DNA from 3 places in the Rahnella sp. ATs2 genome. Region 1 is predicted to be linked to each of the others. Evidence: predicted binding sites of a transcription regulator. Region 1 holds the regulator's gene; each other region holds the start of a gene.
What was found. The regulator Fur, encoded in region 1, represses iron uptake genes when iron is present. The targets are predictions, from matches to a motif close to ATAATAATGAGAACNACTATCAA.
Positions count from the first base shown of each region.

Region 2: the regulator Fur is predicted to act here: its motif matches at 5,299-5,321, upstream of efeU (iron uptake transporter permease EfeU).
Region 3: the regulator Fur is predicted to act here: its motif matches at 4,672-4,694, upstream of ulaG (L-ascorbate 6-phosphate lactonase).

Region 1 covers NZ_JBLYPL010000010.1:172,768-179,334, forward strand. The annotation lists gene ACJY2G_RS13070 (methyl-accepting chemotaxis protein) at 1-828, opposite strand, end outside; gene fldA (flavodoxin FldA) at 1,237-1,764, shown strand; gene fur (ferric iron uptake transcriptional regulator) at 2,078-2,533, shown strand; gene chiQ (ChiQ/YbfN family lipoprotein) at 2,717-3,058, opposite strand; gene chiP (chitoporin ChiP) at 3,072-4,493, opposite strand; gene glnS (glutamine--tRNA ligase) at 4,941-6,567, opposite strand, start outside.
Region 2 covers NZ_JBLYPL010000008.1:217,844-224,410, reverse strand. The annotation lists gene ACJY2G_RS10760 (hypothetical protein) at 1-209, opposite strand, end outside; gene ACJY2G_RS10755 (N-acetylmuramoyl-L-alanine amidase) at 415-1,470, opposite strand; gene efeB (iron uptake transporter deferrochelatase/peroxidase subunit) at 1,743-3,050, opposite strand; gene efeO (iron uptake system protein EfeO) at 3,208-4,335, opposite strand; gene efeU (iron uptake transporter permease EfeU) at 4,380-5,231, opposite strand; gene putP (sodium/proline symporter PutP) at 5,557-6,567, opposite strand, start outside.
Region 3 covers NZ_JBLYPL010000013.1:105,719-112,285, reverse strand. The annotation lists gene glpG (rhomboid family intramembrane serine protease GlpG) at 1-325, opposite strand, end outside; gene ACJY2G_RS15635 (trans-sulfuration enzyme family protein) at 625-1,815, opposite strand; gene glpE (thiosulfate sulfurtransferase GlpE) at 2,003-2,323, opposite strand; gene ulaR (HTH-type transcriptional regulator UlaR) at 2,408-3,163, opposite strand; gene ulaG (L-ascorbate 6-phosphate lactonase) at 3,391-4,455, opposite strand; gene ulaA (PTS ascorbate transporter subunit IIC) at 4,870-6,273, shown strand; gene ulaB (PTS ascorbate transporter subunit IIB) at 6,316-6,567, shown strand, end outside.

The sequences.
Region 1 (6,567 bases):
GATATGGTTAGTACAGTTACGGATCGTCTGCACCGTATTCACCAGACTCGCCTGCATCACATTCAGCAGCGGGATCAGTTTACCGGCGCAGTTTTTACCGAACTCTTCCATATACTGCGTCAGGTCACCGCTGGCGATCACCGCGAACTGATCGCGGATTTTATCCAGCGGTTTCACCAGCGCCATCACCAGATAGCGGTCGGTCAGCAGCAACAGGATCAAACCAATACCAAATGCGCTCAGCTGGATCACTTTGCTCATGTAGGTCAGATGATTGGATTCATTTTGTGCGGCCTGAAAATCAACTGCAATCTGGCTGCTGACTTTTTCCATTGATGAACCAAAAGTGCGGCTCAGCGCCGGAACCGTGGTGTTGGCTAACTGGTTATAGGTGTCGATATTCTTACTGCTGGCAGCATTGAATAACGGCGTAACGCCCTGTGTCAGCAGGTTTTCCCAGCTGGTCTGCAGTTCCTGAATGGCTGATTCTTCCAGGCCCGGATGGGGTACTGATTTAAAATCAGCCAGCGCCTGAGTCAGTCCATCAAGAGATTGTTTGGCGCTGTCAAAAATTTCAGGGCCCTTTGACGGGTCAGCCTGAAGCTGTGCAACCGCACGACTCAGACGCGTCACGGTACGGAAATACTGATCGTTACCTTTGCTGATCAGCGTCATGTTGTTGACCAGTTCGGTACTGTTCCTGGTATTTTGCGTTAATGTGCCAAGTGATGTGACGGTATAAAGGGAAACACCGGCCCACATCACGCAGAAGATGCCAAGAATGGTTAATAAAGCGGCCCTGATGGTAATATTTTTTAAAAACTGCACGATATGCCTCTCTCGAAACAGGACTGTTTCTGGTCTGAGGATTGACGGGGATGCGGAGAATCAAAACAGGTAACCAGCAGGCTTACGCCCCCGGACATGTTTGAACACCTCTCCGGGCATCGATTTCTTTATTATGTTGAGATTGCTCTCGCATCATCTATCGGCGGGACATGCGTAAACTTAAGGAAGGAGCCGGTTTATTTCTTCACTTTGCTTATGACCTCAGGAACCCTGTGGTTGATAAGCACACGATGGCGATAACACTTTAAAATATTGCCCGATAAACTTATTCCCCAGTTAAGAAGGCGAGCAGAAGCATATTCTCCGCCTCGCGAGTTTGGTATCATCTTCGCTATTATTGCCTGCAATGCAGGGCACTTCATTTAGAACAAGAGGTTAGATAATCTTATGGCCGTTGTAGGTATCTTCTTTGGATCCGATACAGGTAACACCGAAAACATCGCTAAAATGATCCAGAAACAATTGGGTAAAGATGTGGCTGAGGTGCATGACATTGCGAAGAGCAGCAAAGAGGATCTGGAAAAATTCGATATTTTGCTGATCGGAATTCCAACCTGGTATTACGGTGAAGCGCAGTGTGACTGGGATGACTTTTTCCCGTCGCTCGAAGAGATAGATTTTGAAGGTAAGCTGGTTGCCCTGTTTGGCTGCGGCGATCAGGAAGACTATGCCGAGTATTTCTGCGATGCACTGGGTACCGTGCGCGATATCATTGAGCCACGCGGCGCAGTGATTGTCGGACACTGGCCAACTGAAGGTTACCACTTTGAAGCATCCAAAGGCCTGGCAGATGATAAGCACTTCATCGGACTGGCAATTGACGAAGACCGTCAGCCGGAACTGACCGCTGAACGTGTTGATGCGTGGGTGAAACAGATCACAGAAGAACTCAGCCTTTCAGAAATTATCGGCTAAAACCCTGTTGGCCCTGAGGATTTATTCTACAATTGAAGGGCCAAACTATTACTGAAATTAACAATTTAACCGCTACAAAATTGTAACTTTCGGTCGTATCAAGGTACACTGAGTTCATCTGTTTTTTCTATCGATCAAGTCGTTGCATTATTAGTGTGACAGGCAATTTGTGATCTTTATTAACAGGCTGTCGTTTACGAGAATGGGCACACTTCCCTTAAACGAAGAACAGTAAACGAACAATTTTGTGCCGCCGATGCCACAGGCTGCATGCCTCAACTTGATTAGCACATAGTAACAGGACTGAATCCGCATGACTGACAACAACACCGCACTGAAGAAAGCCGGCTTAAAAGTCACGCTTCCGCGCCTCAAAATCCTGGAAGTGCTGCAAGCGCCGGAAGGTCATCACGTTAGTGCGGAAGATCTGTACAAGCAACTGATTGATATGGGCGAAGAAATTGGTCTGGCCACGGTTTATCGTGTTCTGAACCAGTTTGATGATGCTGGTATCGTCACCCGTCATAACTTCGAAGGCGGCAAGTCCGTATTCGAACTGACTCAGCAACATCACCACGATCACCTGATCTGCCTGGATTGCGGTCGTGTGATTGAATTCCGTGACGAATATATTGAAGGTCGTCAGCGTGAGATTGCTAAAAAACATGGCATCAAACTGACCAACCACAGTCTGTACCTGTACGGCCACTGTGAAGCAGGCGACTGCCGTGAAGATGAATCTTTGCACAATGACAAACCTGCGCATTAATTTGCACAGCTTCGATTGTCGCAAATGTTCTAAATAAACTAACCGCTGGAAAGCGGTTTTTTTATGTCTGCCTCTCACCCCGAACACAGACGCCGCTTGCCGACGTAAAAAACCCCGGCAAGCCGGGGTTTCGCTTTTGATAATGATGATTTTGCCAGCTAAGGCTTTTACAAAAATCTGCTATTAGTTCGCCATTGCAGGCGCGTTATTGGATGTGATTTCCTGCCAGATTTTACCGCAATCCGCCGCATATGCCTGACCATCACCGGTTTTGCGCGCCGTCAGACAGCGCTGGTAATCCAGCACGCGAACTGTTTCCTGTTCCGCAAATTTCTGGTGTGTTTTTTCCTGTTTCAGCTTGTTCAGCAACACCTGACAGGATGCCAGTTTGTCCGGATTACCTTCTGAAGAATTAATACACGCGCGGTAGTCTTCACGCGTTTGCGAAATCTGTGCCTGATCGGCGGTAGGCGCACAGCCTGCCAGCAGAACAGCCGATACCGCCATCATCAGTAATTTATTCATCGACATAACGACCTCAGAAAATAGTGAATGGAGCAATAACGATGAATTTCACGTCTTTTTCATCCTGGAATATGTTGCCGTAACCCCCGCCCCAGCTCGGAATATCCGAGTGGTTGTCGTACTGGGTGTAATGCAGTTTGAACAGTGTCCCCTTCGCGCGGCCTTCCTGAATGGTGTAAAGCGCATCCAGGCTCCAGGCGCTCTCTTTCAGACGCTGGCTCTGGTCATAAGCGGCGTTGGTACTCGGTTTGGCGTCCCACGCGTAAACGTAAGAACCCCCGACGGCAAAGCCCGGCAGATCCCATTTCGCCAGATCGTAAAGTACGCCGGCGTACACCGCTTTCTCGCCGTTGGCGTTGAAGTCCGAACGGTTATCCCACCACACGTCAAGACGACCGTTGGAGGAGGAATACGTCGGGGTCATACGTTGCAGGAAGTAGCCCTGATTACCTTCCGCTTTGACCATCGTACCTTCCAGCCGCCAGTTAAACTGACCAGTGGTGTAACCGAAAGTCAGCGCCTGCAACCAGGCCATCCCGTCATACAAGCTGTTCGGATCGTTCTTATTGCTGATGCGATCTTCCGCACCGTAGAACTGGTAGCTGGTGGTCAGCGGATTGCCCATCAGATCGATTTTGTAAGACGCTTTGGCAAAATACTGATCGACGTAACTTTCAGCCTGACCAAAAGCGCCTTCCAGCACAAAGTCGTTTTTGAAGTCGTATTTCGCTCCAAGAGAGTGGATGTATGAAACGCCCGTTTTCTTATCGTTCTGGCGGAAATCATCCATTTCCAGATGCCACGGAGATTTATATTCATCCGCCCACATGTAGGAGAAACTCAATTCTCCCGGATCACCGAAATCGTGCTTGTAGCCCGCTTCCGCACCGCGGTAAGTTCCCGGCATGAAGCTCCAGTGCGGTGCAATCAGTGTCTGGCCCGTTGGCTGGATGTAACCGGCATGTCCCCAGAATCCGCCGTATTTAAATTTACCGGCGGCTTTGTACAGGCTGACCCCACTTTTATCACCGGAGTAATCTTCGTCGTAAGCACGGTTGCTGTTGGAGAAAGCGATTTCGTTGGGATGTCCGCTTTCGCTGCTTTCGGCCATTTCAATCGCCGTAAAGGCTGCGATATCAATACCAAACATGTCCCAGGCATAGCCGGAAGAAAAATCGAGATTCAGGTTAGCGGTAGAATGTGAAAGGTTGGTTGTGTAGTCTTTGTAGTTGTCGCTCGCCGGATCCATGTCCTTGCGGTCACGCTCACGCTGCCAGTAATACACACCGCCGGTCAGCGTCGAATCATCAATAAAACCTGCCGCTTTGGCATCTTCAGAAAACATCATTCCGCCACCCAATAAGGTGCCGGCAAGAGAATATAGTGCAGGTTTCAGGTAAGCCGATCCCCTGCCCCTGTTAAGGTGCTTGTGCATAGAAATTCCTCATCTTTGACTAAAAAATACCAACAAAACCCAAACGGGTATTAAAAGCGGCCGCCAAAGGCGTACCGGTTAAATCACGTTCAAGAGTATTTTTCGCGACGCGAATTATCAATGAGTAATTACTCATTGATCGCTGAAGTATGACAAAGTGCACATAAAGATGAAAAAGTGTAACAAAATGCCATAGGAAAGAGTTAAGCGGAGGAGTAACTAAAATAAATAACATAATCAGTGAATTGATAATTTTAATCGTTCATTTAAACGTTTCAGCACACAAAAAACAGGGTTTAAAAGTAAACATCAAAAACACATTAATTCGCGATGAAAAACAAAACCACCATGCACCTGTCATTACCAGCAGACAGAAATAGCAGACATAAAAAAAACGCAGCCGGAGCTGCGTTTCATCAGTCGTTCAAACAAGCCATTCAGAGGCAATTACGCGACGGGTTTGCTTTCCCAGGTATCACGCAGACCAACGGTACGGTTGAACACCAGATTGTCAGCGCTTGAGTAGCGGCTGTCGGCGCAGAAGTAACCTTCACGCTCGAACTGCAGGCTGATTTCAGCCTGAGCTGCCACGAGAGAAGGCTCAACAAAACCGTGAGCAATCACCAGCGATTCCGGGTTGATCGTGGTCAGGAAGTCCTCTGCCTGGCCAGGATTCGCCACGCTGAACAGACGGTCATACAGACGGAATTCCGCCGGTTTACCTTCTGTCGCAGAAACCCAGTGGATCACACCTTTCACCTTGCGGCCATCAGCGGGATCTTTGCTCAGCGTTTCGATATCGTAAGAACAGAAGATGGTGGTGATATTGCCTTCTGCGTCTTTCTCAATGCGTTCAGCTTTAATCACATACGCATTGCGCAGGCGAACTTCTTTGCCCAGCACCAGACGCTTGTACTGTTTGTTCGCTTCTTCACGGAAATCAGCCTGATCGATGTAAATCTCGCGCGTGAACGGCACTTCGCGGGTACCCATTTCCGGCTTGCTCGGATGGTTCGGCATTTTCACCATCTGCACGTCATCACCGGTAAAGTTCTCGATGATCACTTTAACCGGATTGATAACCGCCATGGCGCGCGGTGCGTTTTCGTTCAGATCGTCACGAATACAGGATTCCAGCGCCATCATTTCGACGTTGTTATCTTGTTTCGTCACGCCAATACGACGGCAGAATTCACGGATAGACGCGGCAGTGTAGCCACGGCGACGCAGACCGGAAACGGTCGGCATACGCGGGTCATCCCAGCCTTCAACGATTTTATCCGTCACCAGCAGGTTCAGCTTACGCTTGGACATGATGGAGTATTCGAGATTCAGACGGGAGAACTCGTACTGACGCGGATGGCATGGAATGCTGATGTTATCCAGCACCCAGTCGTACAGACGACGGTTGTCCTGGAATTCCAGCGTACACAGTGAATGGGTGATCCCTTCCAGCGCATCGGAAATGCAGTGGGTGAAATCGTACATCGGGTAGATGCACCATTTGTTGCCGGTCTGATGGTGTTCTGCAAATTTGATACGGTAAATTACCGGATCACGCATCACGAAGAATGGCGAAGCCATATCGATTTTTGCACGCAGACACGCAGCGCCTTCAGCAAATTCGCCGTTACGCATTTTTTCGAACAGCGCGATGTTCTCTTCTACGCTGCGATCGCGATACGGGCTGTTTTTACCCGGCGATGTCAGGGAACCACGGTATTCGCGGATCTGATCAGGAGACAGTTCATCTACATACGCCAGACCTTTATTGATCAGTTCCAGCGCATAGGCGTGCAGCTGATCAAAATAGTCTGAAGAATAGTGAATATCACCACTCCAGTCGAAACCTAACCATTGCACGTCGTGTTTGATCGACTCAACGAATTCAATATCTTCTTTTGCCGGGTTGGTATCGTCAAAACGCAGGTTGCACTGCCCCTGATAGTCTTGCGCGATGCCAAAATTCAGGCAGATAGATTTCGCATGACCAATATGCAGATAGCCATTAGGCTCAGGCGGGAAACGGGTATGAACGGTATTGTGTTTCCCGGTCGCCAGATCTTCATCAATA
Region 2 (6,567 bases), on a different contig from region 1:
TTATCAACAATTGAGGGGTCATTTAAAGAACAGGGTTGAGGTTGCGTGGATGATGATTGTTGTAAAAAGCGGCAGGAATAAACTGAAAATGATGACGTCAATATTGGAGATACGGTGGCCTTGCCCTCGTTTGCATTTAAGCGACAACAACGAGTCAGGCAGTGAAGCATGTTATTTTCGTTCACCAGCCCAAACATGGACTTTACCATTCGCGCTCCCCGCAGTGTTATTAACGGCACCTGCCGTACACCTTGTGAAAACCTGTCTTGTACATCTTAAAAACTATCACTTTATAATTTCAGTATAATGACAGCTGAAATATTTGCGTTACCAAAATGTAAAAAAGTTTGTGGCTGGCGTCAATAGGATCACGCGGATCTTTTTCAGATCCTCCGCAAGCACGCTGAATTTTACTCAGCTCAGCAGATTGTTTTTCTTTTCATTGATGAAGTAACTGTTAATGCCATCTGCCAGCGCACGGGCCATTTTCTCCTGAAAGACCGGTTCGCCGAGCAGTTTTTCTTCCTGTTTATTGGTGATGAACGAGGTCTCCACCAGCACCGAGGGAATGCGTGGAGATTTTAAAACCGCAAAACCTGCCTGCTCCGGATGCGGGCTGTGCATGTGATGGACTTTGACGATATTCGCCGCCAGATGCGTGCCAAAATTCATGCTGCGATGAATGGTTTCGTGCTGGTCGAGATCAAACAGTGTTTCTTTAAGGTATTGATCGTCGGTCTTAAAATCGTTGTCGTACAGCACGTCTGCGCTGTTTTCACTTTGCGATAAATACCGCGCCATCGCGCTGCCTGCGCCATGCTCAGACAGGGCAAAAACCGACGCGCCCGACACCTGATCGTTAGTAAACCCGTCGGCGTGGATGGAAATAAACAGGTCCGCCTGGTGCTGATGCGCCAGACTGACGCGGTGATACAACGGGATAAACACGTCGTCCTGACGCGTCAGCACTGCATGAATACCGTACTGTTTATCCAGCAACGTTTGCAACCGTCTGGCGATGTGCAACACCACGTGTTTTTCGTAAGTGCCTTCATTGCCGATCGCCCCCGGATCCTTACCGCCGTGACCGGGATCGATCATCACCAGCAGCGGTTTCTCAGCGCGCGGCGTGGTGGTGGTGACGGGGATTGTCTGCGGCAAATTCTGCGCGGCATTCTGTTCTGTGATCGAGACTTTCAGCACGCCATTCTCCGTACTGCGCGTAATCACTGGTTTACCCTTCACCTGCAATACAATACGCGCCACGTCCGGGCTGAAATGGGCAAGACGCCCTTCTGCCACCCACGGGAATTTCTGCCGCACCACGGTCAGCGCATGTTCCAGTTCTGGCGGGAATGACGTCACCGGCATGTCGATCACCACCCGCTCCGGCGCGCTAAGCGTAAACACGCGACAACGCTTATCGGCTGCCGGTAATTCAACGTGGATCTGACTGGCATCCGACGTCATGGTAATGCGTACCGCCTTTTGCGCAGCGTAAAGCCGCGGCGCCGTCAGCGACAGCCCGATACCGAAAATCAGCAGTTTTCTGCGGGAATGGTTGATGGTCATAGCAATCTCAGAACTGGCATCGTGATAAATCATTTACGCGATTTATCATCATGACATTACTGAGATTTTCAGGAATTAAGCGGAGTATTAACAGGTCGTGAATTGCGTAACCAGCCGTAAAAAGCATTTCAGGATTGAGTTCCTCCCCCTTCGCAGCGGGAGGAGCTCAATTATGCTTCGATCAAAGATTGTCCGAGGTAGTGACTTTCATCTTTATTGCCCGGCAGCGTGAAGAAGAAACCGCCGCCATTGGGACGGATATATTCTTCCAGCGCTTCGCCATTCAGGCGCTTTTGCACCGTCAGGAAGCCTTTTTCCAGATCATGCTGGTAGCAGACAAAAATCAGCCCCATTTCCAGCTGGCCGGAATTGGTCACGCCCAGCGAATAGCTGTAACCACGACGCAGCATCAGATTGTCTTCGGTTTCTTTAGTTCGCGGATTGGCCAGCCTGATATGCGCGTCCAGCGGGATCACTTTGCCTTCCGGGTCTTTGGTGTAATCGGGCACATCGTGCTCTTTTTCCATGCCCAGTGGCGCGCCGGTGGCTTTATGGCGACCAAAAATGGATTGCTGTTCCTGCAACGGCGTGCGGTCCCAGAATTCCACTTTGAACGGGATCAGACGTGTCACCTGATAGCTGCCACCCGTTGTCCAGGCTGGCTCTGCCTGATCTGGCGTCACCCAGATGGCTTTATCCATCAGCGGCTTGTCTTTGGAATCCGGATTGGCCGTGCCGTCTTTAAAGCCCAGCAGGTTAATCGGCGTCTCTTTGCCCTGACTGCGCGCGGCATGAGAAGAGATAAAGCCGTCACGACGCCAGCGCACGCTGAGCAAATCCGGCGTGTATTTAATGATGTCGCGCAATGCGTGAACCACGGTATCGCTGTTGTTGGCGCAGATTTGCAATGACAGGTCGCCGTGACACAGTTTCGCATCAAGGGAATCATTCGGAAAACGCGTCATGCGGCTTAATTTCAGCGGCTTATGCGGCGCCAGTCCGAAGCGTTCATCAAACAGTGATTCGCCGACGGACAATGTCATGGTCAGGTTATCGGGATAAATTTCAGCGCCCATCACTCCGGAATCCATCGGCGGGAATTTCGGATCCAGTGACGGCGCGGTGCCACCGGTAGTCAGAAATGCAAAACGGGAATCCAGCAGACGGAATAAACGCTCCAGATCGGCTTTGTTGGTGGCCAGCACATCGAAGGACACCAGCATCATCGAGGCCTGCTGCGGCGTTAAAATCCCCGCCTGATGTTCGCCATAATACGGTTGCTTGCCCCAGCGTTCGTCGGGGGAAACGGTGCCTGGCGTGTACTCTTTTTTTGCTCCGGGTGCTTTCTCAGCCTGCGCAGTCGCTGCGCCGCCCAGGGCAAATGCCCCGCCTAACAATCCCACGCCTTTTAACAAGCTGCGGCGTGAAGAAGAAACGTCGTCCTGATTAACGGACTTATTATCGTTTTTATTGCTCATTGCTATGCCTCGGTGTAACGCTCCTCCCCCTGCGAAGGGGGAGGTTGGGAGGGGGTATTAATAACAAAACTGGGGGTTAGGCACACTTTAGCCGCTGAATTTTACTTTAATACCCCACCCCAACCCTCCCCTTCGCAGGGGAGGAAGCTTAAGAGTATCAATCTAAACCAAGCACACCGCGCAGTTTAGCCAGATCTTCAGCCAGCGTGGTGATCGGGCCTTTCATGGCGTTACGGTCGGCATCGGACAGTTTTTCGTAGTTCTCGTAACCGTCTTTGGTTTTGTATTTATCCAGCAGAGAATCGACAGTTTTGAAGTTTGCGTCGATTTTATCCAGCAGCGGCTTGTCGGCTTTTTCCAGCAGCGGACGCAGCAGGTTTACGATTTTCTGCGCGCCGTCGAGGTTAGCGCGGAAATCCCACAGGTCGGTGCGGCTGTAACGGTCTTCTTCACCGCTGATTTTGCTGGCTGCCACTTCTTCGATAAGCCCTGCTGCACCGCCGACCACTTTACTAGGCGGGAAGGTCAGGTCAGTGATACGTTTTTGCAGATCAACCGTGTCGGTATACAGCTTGTCAGCAAAAGGCTCCGCGCCTTTAGTGGTTTTATCTGCGAAGAGGATTTTCTCCAGACGGTGGAAACCGGTGAAGTTTGGATCTTCCGCTTTTTTCTCGAAATCGTCTTCACGGGCATCAATGCTGCCGTCCAGATCTGAGAACAATTCCGCGATGGGCTCGATGCGCTCATAGTAAACGCGGGTCGATGCGTAAAGAGACTGCGCTTTCGCCAGGTCGCCTTTCTTAATAGCATCGGTGAACGCTTTGGTGTGGGAAACCAGTTCGCCAACCTGCTGAGTCACATACACTTTATATTCTGCAATCGGCCCGACCAGCGCCATCGCGTCCGGTTTAGCGGAAGCCGCCGCGCCTTCTGCGGTCACGGTCAGTTTGCCCTTTGGATTGCTCAGCAGGCCACAGGTCATGTCATATTCGCCCGGCTCCAGATTGGCGGTCATTTTCTGAGTGAAGCCCGGCGCGACGTTTTCACGCTCTTCCACCACCATCACGCCTTTCAGAATTTCCCATTCCAGGTTCTTCTGGCTGTCGTTGTGGATAACAAACTGTGTTTTACCGGCCGGGACGCTCAGGGCCATCGGTTCACACTGTTTATCATTCACAGTAATTTTGACCTGACGAACGTCTGCTGCCAGTACGTTTGCGCTCAGCGCAAAAGCCGGCAGAGACAGCAGTGCAATCTGTAAAGCTTTACGGCGAAAATGTGGCATGTACAACTCCATGGCAAAGGCAAGGTGATGAGAAGTGAATGAAATCAACGTTGTGTTTTTTGCCCGGCAGAGGCCGGGGCGGCCACAGAGGATTTTCCCTGAGGCATGAAAAAGAAGAACAGCGCCGGGATCAGGTACAGGAAATAGACCAGCACTTCGCTCACACTTGGCGCTTCCTGATAACCAAACATCCCTTCCAGCAAGGTGCCGAACAGGGAATGCGTGGAGAGCGTATTGCTCAAATCAAACGCAATGTCCTGTAAACCGTTCCACAATCCCGCTTCGTGGAATGCGCGGATCGCACCTGCCGCCAGACCGGCCGCAACGAAGAGGATAAAAAGGCTGGTCCATTTGAAAAATTTTGCCAGATGCAGTTTCACACCGCCGTAGTAGATGAGGAAACCCAGCACGATGGCCGCGCCCAGCCCCAGCATGGCGCCGATGGGTGCGGCTATTCCCACGTCTTGCTGGAAAGCCGCCAGCAGGAAAAACACCGATTCCAGGCCTTCACGCGCGACGGCAAAGAACACCATAGCCACCAGCGCCCAGCCCTGCCCGCGCCCGGAACTGAGCGCATTATCAATTGCGCCTTCCAGATGCACCTTGATGGAACGCGACACTTTGCGCATCCAGAACACCATGTAAGTCAGAATGCATACCGCGACCACGGCGACGATGCCTTCAAATAATTCCTGCTGCTTTTGCGGAAATTCACCGGTGGTGGCGTTGATGAACAGCCCCAGCGCCAGACATAACGCCGCAGCAACGAACACGCCAATCCAGACCACACCGAGCCACTGCCCGCGTTGCGTCCGTTTTAAATAGCTGGCGATCAGGCTGACAATCAGCGCCGCTTCCAGCCCTTCGCGAAACATAATGAGAAACGGAACGAACATAGCGATAACTCCTGACCCCATGAATCGGCAAAAACTGTAAGGGCTCTGTAAAGAAAAGTAAAAAGAAACGATAGTGATTATCATTCTTGCCAAAAGAAATACAAGAGGTAACCGACCCTTTTTTGCAGGCGTCCGAGGAAATGCGCATGAAATGACAGAGCGGGACTTTCTTTAATGAAACGCCTGGTGAAACACGTGGTGAGAAGTATGGGGAAAAGTGTGGCGGGAGAGTCTGAGAAACGGGGTCAGACGACCCCGTTCGGCATTGTTGTAACGGCTAAAAAATCGTTACGGCAAAATGTGTTACGGCTATAAAGCCCGCGTGTTAAATGGTGTTGTATTCTGCTTCCGCCGTCGTGAAACGCTCTTCCACCGCAGCAGAAGGTTTGCGTCCCATCAGGCTGACAATCCAGATAGCCAGCGAGGCGAAGATAAAGCCCGGAATGATTTCATACAGTTCAGTCCAGCCATATTGTTTCCACAAGATAACCGTGACCGCACCGACGATCATGCCCGCGAGTGCGCCGTTACGCGTCATACGTTTCCACATCACCGAAATCAGGATAACCGGACCAAACGCCGCACCGAAACCAGCCCACGCGTAACTCACCAGACCCAGCACCCGGTTTTCAGGATTGGCTGCCAGCGCAATCGCTACCAGCGCAACCACCAGCACCATCAGACGACCAATCCAGACCAGTTCACGCTGACTCGCGCCTTTACGCAGGAACGCTTTGTACAAGTCTTCTGTGATCGCACTGGAACACACCAGCAGCTGGCAGCTCAGGGTGCTCATCACCGCCGCCAGAATGGCGGACAGCAAGATACCGGCGATCCACGGGTTGAACAGGATTTTCGCCAGTTCGATGAATACGCGCTCACCGTTTTGGGTCACGTTGCCCGCTTCACCCGGATTATTGCTGAAGTATGCAATCCCGAAGAAGCCCACTGCGATGGTGCCGGCCAGACACAAGATCATCCAGGTCATGCTGATACGGCGTGCGCTGCGGATAGTGTGATGAGAATCGGCGGCCATGAAACGCGCCAGAATGTGCGGCTGACCAAAATAGCCCAGTCCCCAGCCCAGCAGTGACAAAATCGCCACCAGATTCATGCCTTTAAACATATCGGTGTACTCAGGGTTTTTAGCCTGAATCACCATCATTGAGGTATCAATACCGCCCACGGCGAGGATAACGATCACCGGCGTGAGGATCAGCGCGAAAATCATCAGGCTGGCCTGCACGGTATCTGTCCAGCTGACCGCCAGAAAACCGCCGATAAAGGTATAAATGATGGTCGCTGCCGCACCGGCCCACAGCGCCGTCTGATACGT
Region 3 (6,567 bases), on a different contig from region 1:
ACACCGCCAGACATAACACAATCATGCCGATGGTCAGCGGGCCCGCGCGGGAGCGCAGACTTTTAAGAAACGGGGTGTGCGACATTTTTAAATGCGGCTGCGCTTTTCCGGTTTTCCAGCTGGCTTCCTGATAACGCGGGTGCAGCGGATCGCGGACAAACAACGCGACCTGTTTTTCGGCCTCTTCCAGACGGGATTCGTCTTCCAGCCAGAGCTGAACTTCCTGACTTTCAAGTTTTATGGTCAGTGTAAAACCCTGCGTTGCCATGTAATCGACAAACGCCTGAGCGAGGCGGGGATTGTTCAGATTTAGAATGCGCACCATAGCGTTAAGCGGTTTCCCTAATTGTTTGATTTGCTGCCGTCATTTTAGGGCAATACCTTATCTGTCAGCGTGAAGGAAGTCGATTATAACGTCAGACAGGTAAAGGAGGGGAATTTAGGAATGCTGTACCGTCAGTAGTGAACAAAAAAATAACGCGGGTGTGAGATGGATCAGTATCTGATGAAATCTTAAGAAATAACTACCCTGACCGATGGAAGGGAAATCGCCAGTATTCTGGCGATAAATGCCAGTTTTCGCCAGAATACTGACAGAAACTGGCATGTTAATTACCTGTTTGCTTACAATCCTTCCAGCGCCTGTTGCAGGTCCGCAATCAGGTCTTCGGTGTCTTCAATACCAATACTGATGCGCACCAGTCCGTCGGTAATACCGCTCTGACGGCGGATTTCCGGCGCGACGGCGCTGTGCGTGGTGGACGCCGGATGGCAGGCCAGCGAATCGGTGTCTCCCAGAGAAACCGCCTGCGTGATGATGCTCAGCTTATCGAGGAAAGTCCGTGCCGCGTTCAGCCCGCCTTTCAGCTCAATGGCCATAATCCCGCCAAACAGTTTCATTTGTTTAGATGCCGTAGCGTGACCCGGATGCTGTTTCAGTCCCGGATAAAACACGGTGTCTACTGCGCTGTGCCCGTCGAGGAATTCCGCAACTGCCTGCGCGCTCAGAGAACTGGCCTCGACGCGCAGCGGCAAGGTTTTCAGGCCGCGGATCAGCAAACTGGCTTCGAACGGGCTCAGATTTCCGCCGAACTGTTTCAGGCCCAGGGTGCGGATTGGCGTGATCAATGCCGCAGGACCGGCCACCACGCCGCCGGTCGCATCGCCATGACCGCCGATGTATTTGGTCGCGGAATGCAGAACGATATCAATGCCCAGTTCCAGCGGGCGCGTCAGGTACGGCGTGGCAAACGTATTATCCGCCACACTGACTGCACCGGCGGCTTTGGCAAGGCGGGCAATTTCTGCCAGATCGGCGATATCCAGCCCCGGGTTAGCCGGTGTTTCCACCAGTACCACTTTGGTATTTTTGGTGAATGCCGCTTCCAGTTCGTTCACATTCGTGACGTGAACCGGTTTGATGCCATAACGCGGCAACAGGTTGCGCACCACACCTTCGGTGCCGCCGTACAGCGTGCCGATATGAATGATTTCATCGCCGGGAACCAGCAGGGCAAACAATGTGGCGCTGATCGCCGCCATGCCACTTGCGCAGGCCACGGCGGTTTCTGCGCCTTCGAGTGCCGCCAGTTTCTGTTCGAAAACGGCCACCGTCGGATTGGCGAAACGGCTGTAAATATAACCGGGTTCTTCACCGCTGAAACGACGTGCGCCGCTGTCAAAGTCCGGGTACGAAAATGCCGATGCGGCGGTGATAGGTGTCGCAATCGCGCCGGTCAGGGCATCGGGCTGCTGTCCGCCATGAACGGCGAGCGTACGCATCCCTAAAGAACGTGAAGTGTTCAGATGTTTCATCTTGGAATCCTGTCGATAGTAGGCAGAAATTATATCAACACTGGAGAAAGGTAGCTTTTTCAGCTTAAGAACATTTTCGGCGCAAACTCATTAGCCTGGTTATAAAGACCTGGGTTAAAACGACCCGGTTTATAAAGACCCAGTTAATAAAGACTATAGCCTGCGCCGGAGGCAAATAAAGGTGGGATCAGGCTTCGATATCTTGCGGGAAGGTTTTTGACCAGGCTTCGAAACCGCCGTCAACGCTGTACACCGACTCGAAACCCTGAGAAATCAGGAATTGCGCGGCGCCACGGCTGCTGATGCCGTGATAGCACATCACCAGTACCGGCGTTTTGGCATCGGCCTGCTGAATAAAGGCGGGCAGGCTGTCGTTGCTCAGGTGATAAGCGCCCGGGGCATGTGCTGCGCCGAAGCTTTGCGGGTCGCGGATATCGACCATCACGGCTTCGCCTGAAGTCAGGCGGGTATGCGCTTGTTCAACGCTGATTGCTTCAAATTGTTCCATTCTGGTCGTGCCTCATAAAAGGTTATGCCGCTATTCTACCCAATAATTGCGCGACTAAGACCAGACGAAAAGCAGGGTTAAGCATTAAACGAGGATCACCTGCACACCTTTCTGGCGTAATTGTTCGATGATTTCACTGTTGGCTTCTTTGCCGGTGATGAGCACATCGATTTGCTCGGTGCGGCTGAACAGCATACCTGCACGTTGGCCGATTTTGCTGCTATCGACCAGTGCCGCCAGTTTTCCGACATAATTCAGCATCTTCTGCTCGGCCATCGCCGTCAGCATGTCGGTTTTATACAGGCCGTCGGTGGTCAGTCCTGCGCCGCTGGTGAACATCCAGTGCCCGGCATACAGGCTGGCGTCGCCGTCCTGTGGCGCCAGGGTAATTGACTGACTTTTATTGTACTGACCGCCCATGATCACCACGCTGTCGTGTTCCTGCTCAATCAGATAATTGGCCAGCGGCAGATAATTGGTGATGACCTGAATGTCTTTCCCGCACATTTCCCGCCCCAGCAAAAATGCCGTCGACCCGCAGTTAATCACCACACTTTCACCCGGCTGGCACAGTCCGGCAGCCGCTTTGGCGATGCGCATTTTCTCATTGAGATTGTGCGTCTGATGGATGTTCAGCGGCGTCCAGTTCTGACGCGGCTGATTCACAGCTTCCGCCCCGTTACGCACTTTACGCAGTTTGCCCAGTTCGTTGAGCTTGGTGATGTCACGACGCGCTGTAGCGGGTGAAATATCAAACTGATCAATCACATCAGCGACGGAAATCTGCCCCTGACGTTGCAGCAGATCGAGAATAGCATTGTGGCGTTGTGGCTCAGTCATGGTGGCTCCGGGCAAATCGTTAAATGATTATTCCATGATTATAAACGAGCAGTAATGCGAAATGCATTGTTTATGAAGACGCAAATTAATCGGCCTCAATCAATACCCTAAATAATTCGAGTTGCAGCAAGGCGACAAGCTCAGGAAGCCCCGGGAGCTTAGTTAACTAAGTGACCGGGGGGAGTGAGCGCAGTCAACGCATCTGCAACTTGAAGTATGACGGGTATTTATAAGAAGGATTTAAACGGCAGGTCGGTTTCTGTCGTAAAGCAGTCGTCAAAGCCACGCGGATAGTGATACTCGAAGTTATCCTTATCATCCGGATACGTGAATTTACCGCCAACCTGCCAGATAAACGGTTTGAAGCCGTATTTCAGGCGATCTTTTTTCATCTCCCACAGCACACGGATTTCCTGCGGATCGGCCTGGAAATTCGACCAGATGTCGTGGTGGAACGGAATAACGACTTTGGTGTTCAGGGATTCCGCCATGCGCAGCATATCCACGCTGGTCATTTTGTCGGTCACGCCGCGCGGGTTCTCGCCATAAGAGCCGAGCGCCACGTCAATCTGATACTCGTTGCCGTGTTTGGCGTAGTAGTTGGAATAGTGCGAATCGCCGCTGTGATACAGGTTTCCGCCCGGCGTTTTGAACAGATAATTCACCGCACGCTGATCCATCATATCCGGCAATACGCCGGCGGCTTTCTGGTTTGCGGGCAGGGTAATCAGCACCGTGCGGTCGAAGGAATCCAGAGCGTGAATTTCCACGTCTTTGATCCGTATCACTTTGCCCGGCGTCATCACGATACAGCGGCTGGCAGGCACGCCCCAGTTCATCCACAAATCCACGCAGGTTTGCGGGCCGATGAACGGGACTTCAGAAGAACAGTTTTGCATGACAGCGGCGGCCACGTTCACATCGATATGATCGTTATGATCGTGGGTGGACAACACCGCGTCGATCTCCCTGATCCCAAAGGGATCGAGAACGAACGGCGTGGTGCGCAGATTCGGCTGGAGCTTCTTCACACCGGCCATGCGCTGCATCTGGTGGCCGGTTTTCATCAGCGGACTGCTGTGATTCTGCTTGCCCACGCCGCACCATAAATCGACGCAGATATTTGCGCCGCCCTCAGACTTCAGCCAGATCCCCGTACAGCCCAGCCACCACATGGCGAAGGTGCCTGGCGCGACCTTTTCCTGCTCGATTTCTTCGTTTAACCAGGTGCCCCATTCCGGAAAAGTGCTGAGGATCCAGGACTCGCGGCTGATCGTTTCTACTTTGCTCATGGTATTCCCTCATCTGAGTTGGCTTTGAAGTAGCGTCATAATGAATCATTTAATGATTATATATGATTTGTTTGTAAGAAAGTTATCATCGAAAACTCATCATGACAATGGTTTTCAGGATGTGTTTCTCAGCGGGGATAGCGACAGGATCGGATGAAGATGTATGGATTTAGCGAGATATCCGTTTTTGTTTAAATGATTATCATATTGAAATGCATAGTAAATATAAGAATTTTCATTGCGGTGGCAATGACACATCATGACGATATCTTGCGAGACTGCTCACAAATAATCATTATGAATCTTTATCTGATTCGATGTGAGCATTAGAGTGCATCTGTCCCTCACTGTTTAGCGCGGAGTTTGCTATACAAACGTGCTGAAGAGATCAAACAAGGTCAGACGGAGAGTCTTATGGAATTCCTCTACACCATCTTCACCGTATTTTTTAATCAGGTTATGACCAACGCGCCGTTGCTGTTGGGGCTTGTGACCATGCTCGGTTACATCCTGCTCAGGAAGAGCGCGACGGTGATCATCAAGGGCACCATCAAAACCATTATCGGCTTTATGTTACTGCAGGCAGGATCCGGCATTCTGACCGGTACCTTTAAACCGGTGGTGGCAAAACTTTCAGAAGTGTATGGCATTAACGGCGCAATATCAGACACCTATGCGTCGATGATGGCCACGGTTGAGCGCATGGGCGAGGCCTACAGCTGGGTCGGATATGCGGTGCTGATCGCGCTGGCGCTGAATATTCTGATGGTGGTGTTCCGCCGCATTACCGGCATTCGCACCATCATGCTGACCGGCCACATTATGTTTCAGCAGGCGGGGCTGATTGCGGTGTTCTTCTTCATCATGGGCTACCCGATGTGGACGACCATTTGGTCAACCGCAATTCTGGTGTCGCTGTACTGGGGAATCACCTCGAACATGATGTACAAACCGACGCAGGCCGTGACCGAAAACAGCGGCTTCTCGATTGGTCATCAGCAGCAATTCGCCTCGTGGATTGCCTGTAAGGTCGCGCCGTATCTCGGTAAAAAAGAAGACAGTGTAGAAAACCTTAAACTGCCGGGCTGGCTGAATATCTTCCACGACAATATCGTCTCTACTGCCATCGTGATGACCGTATTCTTCGGCATTATTCTGTGCTCTTTTGGCCTCGATACGCTGCAACAAATGGCCGGAAAAACTCACTGGACGATTTACATCCTGCAAACCGGTCTGATGTTTGCGGTGGCGATTTTCATCATCATTCAGGGCGTGCGCATGTTCGTCGCTGAACTGACCGAAGCCTTTAACGGCATCTCCCAGCGCTTAATTCCCGGTGCCGTTCTGGCCATCGACTGCGCGGCTATCTACAGCTTTGCGCCGAACGCCGTGGTCTGGGGCTTTATGTGGGGCACCATCGGCCAGCTGATTGCCGTCGCCATTCTGTTTGGCATGGGCTCTTCCATCATGATCATTCCCGGCTTTATCCCGATGTTCTTCTCCAACGCTACCATCGGCGTGTTTGCCAACCACTTCGGTGGCTGGCGCGCGGCGCTGAAAATCTGTCTGGTGATGGGGATGATCGAAATCTTTGGCTGCGTCTGGGCCATCAAACTCACCGGTCTGAGCGCCTGGATGGGCATGGCCGACTGGTCAATTCTGGCACCGCCAATGATGCAGGGCTTCTTCAGCCTCGGCATGGCCTTTATGGGCGTCATCGCGGTCATCGCATTGCTTTACATGTTCTTCGCCGGTCGCACCTTGCGTGCTGAAGAAGATGCTGAAAAACAAACGCTTAATCAGTCCGTTTCTCACTAATGACTTCTCATAAATGATTTATCACCAAACAAAGAGGTTCTCATGACAGTACGAATTCTGGCGGTATGCGGTTGCGGGCAGGGCAGTTCGATGATCATGAAGATGAAAATCGGCCAGTTCCTGACCCAGGAAGGCGTGGATCACACCATGAACAGCTGCGCGGTGGGGGAATACAAATCTGAGCTGAGCGGCGCCGACATTATTGTCGCCTCCACACACGTGGCGGATGAAATCACCGTCAGTGGCAACAAATACGTGGTCGGCGTGCGCAACATGCTGTCGGCGGCGGACTTC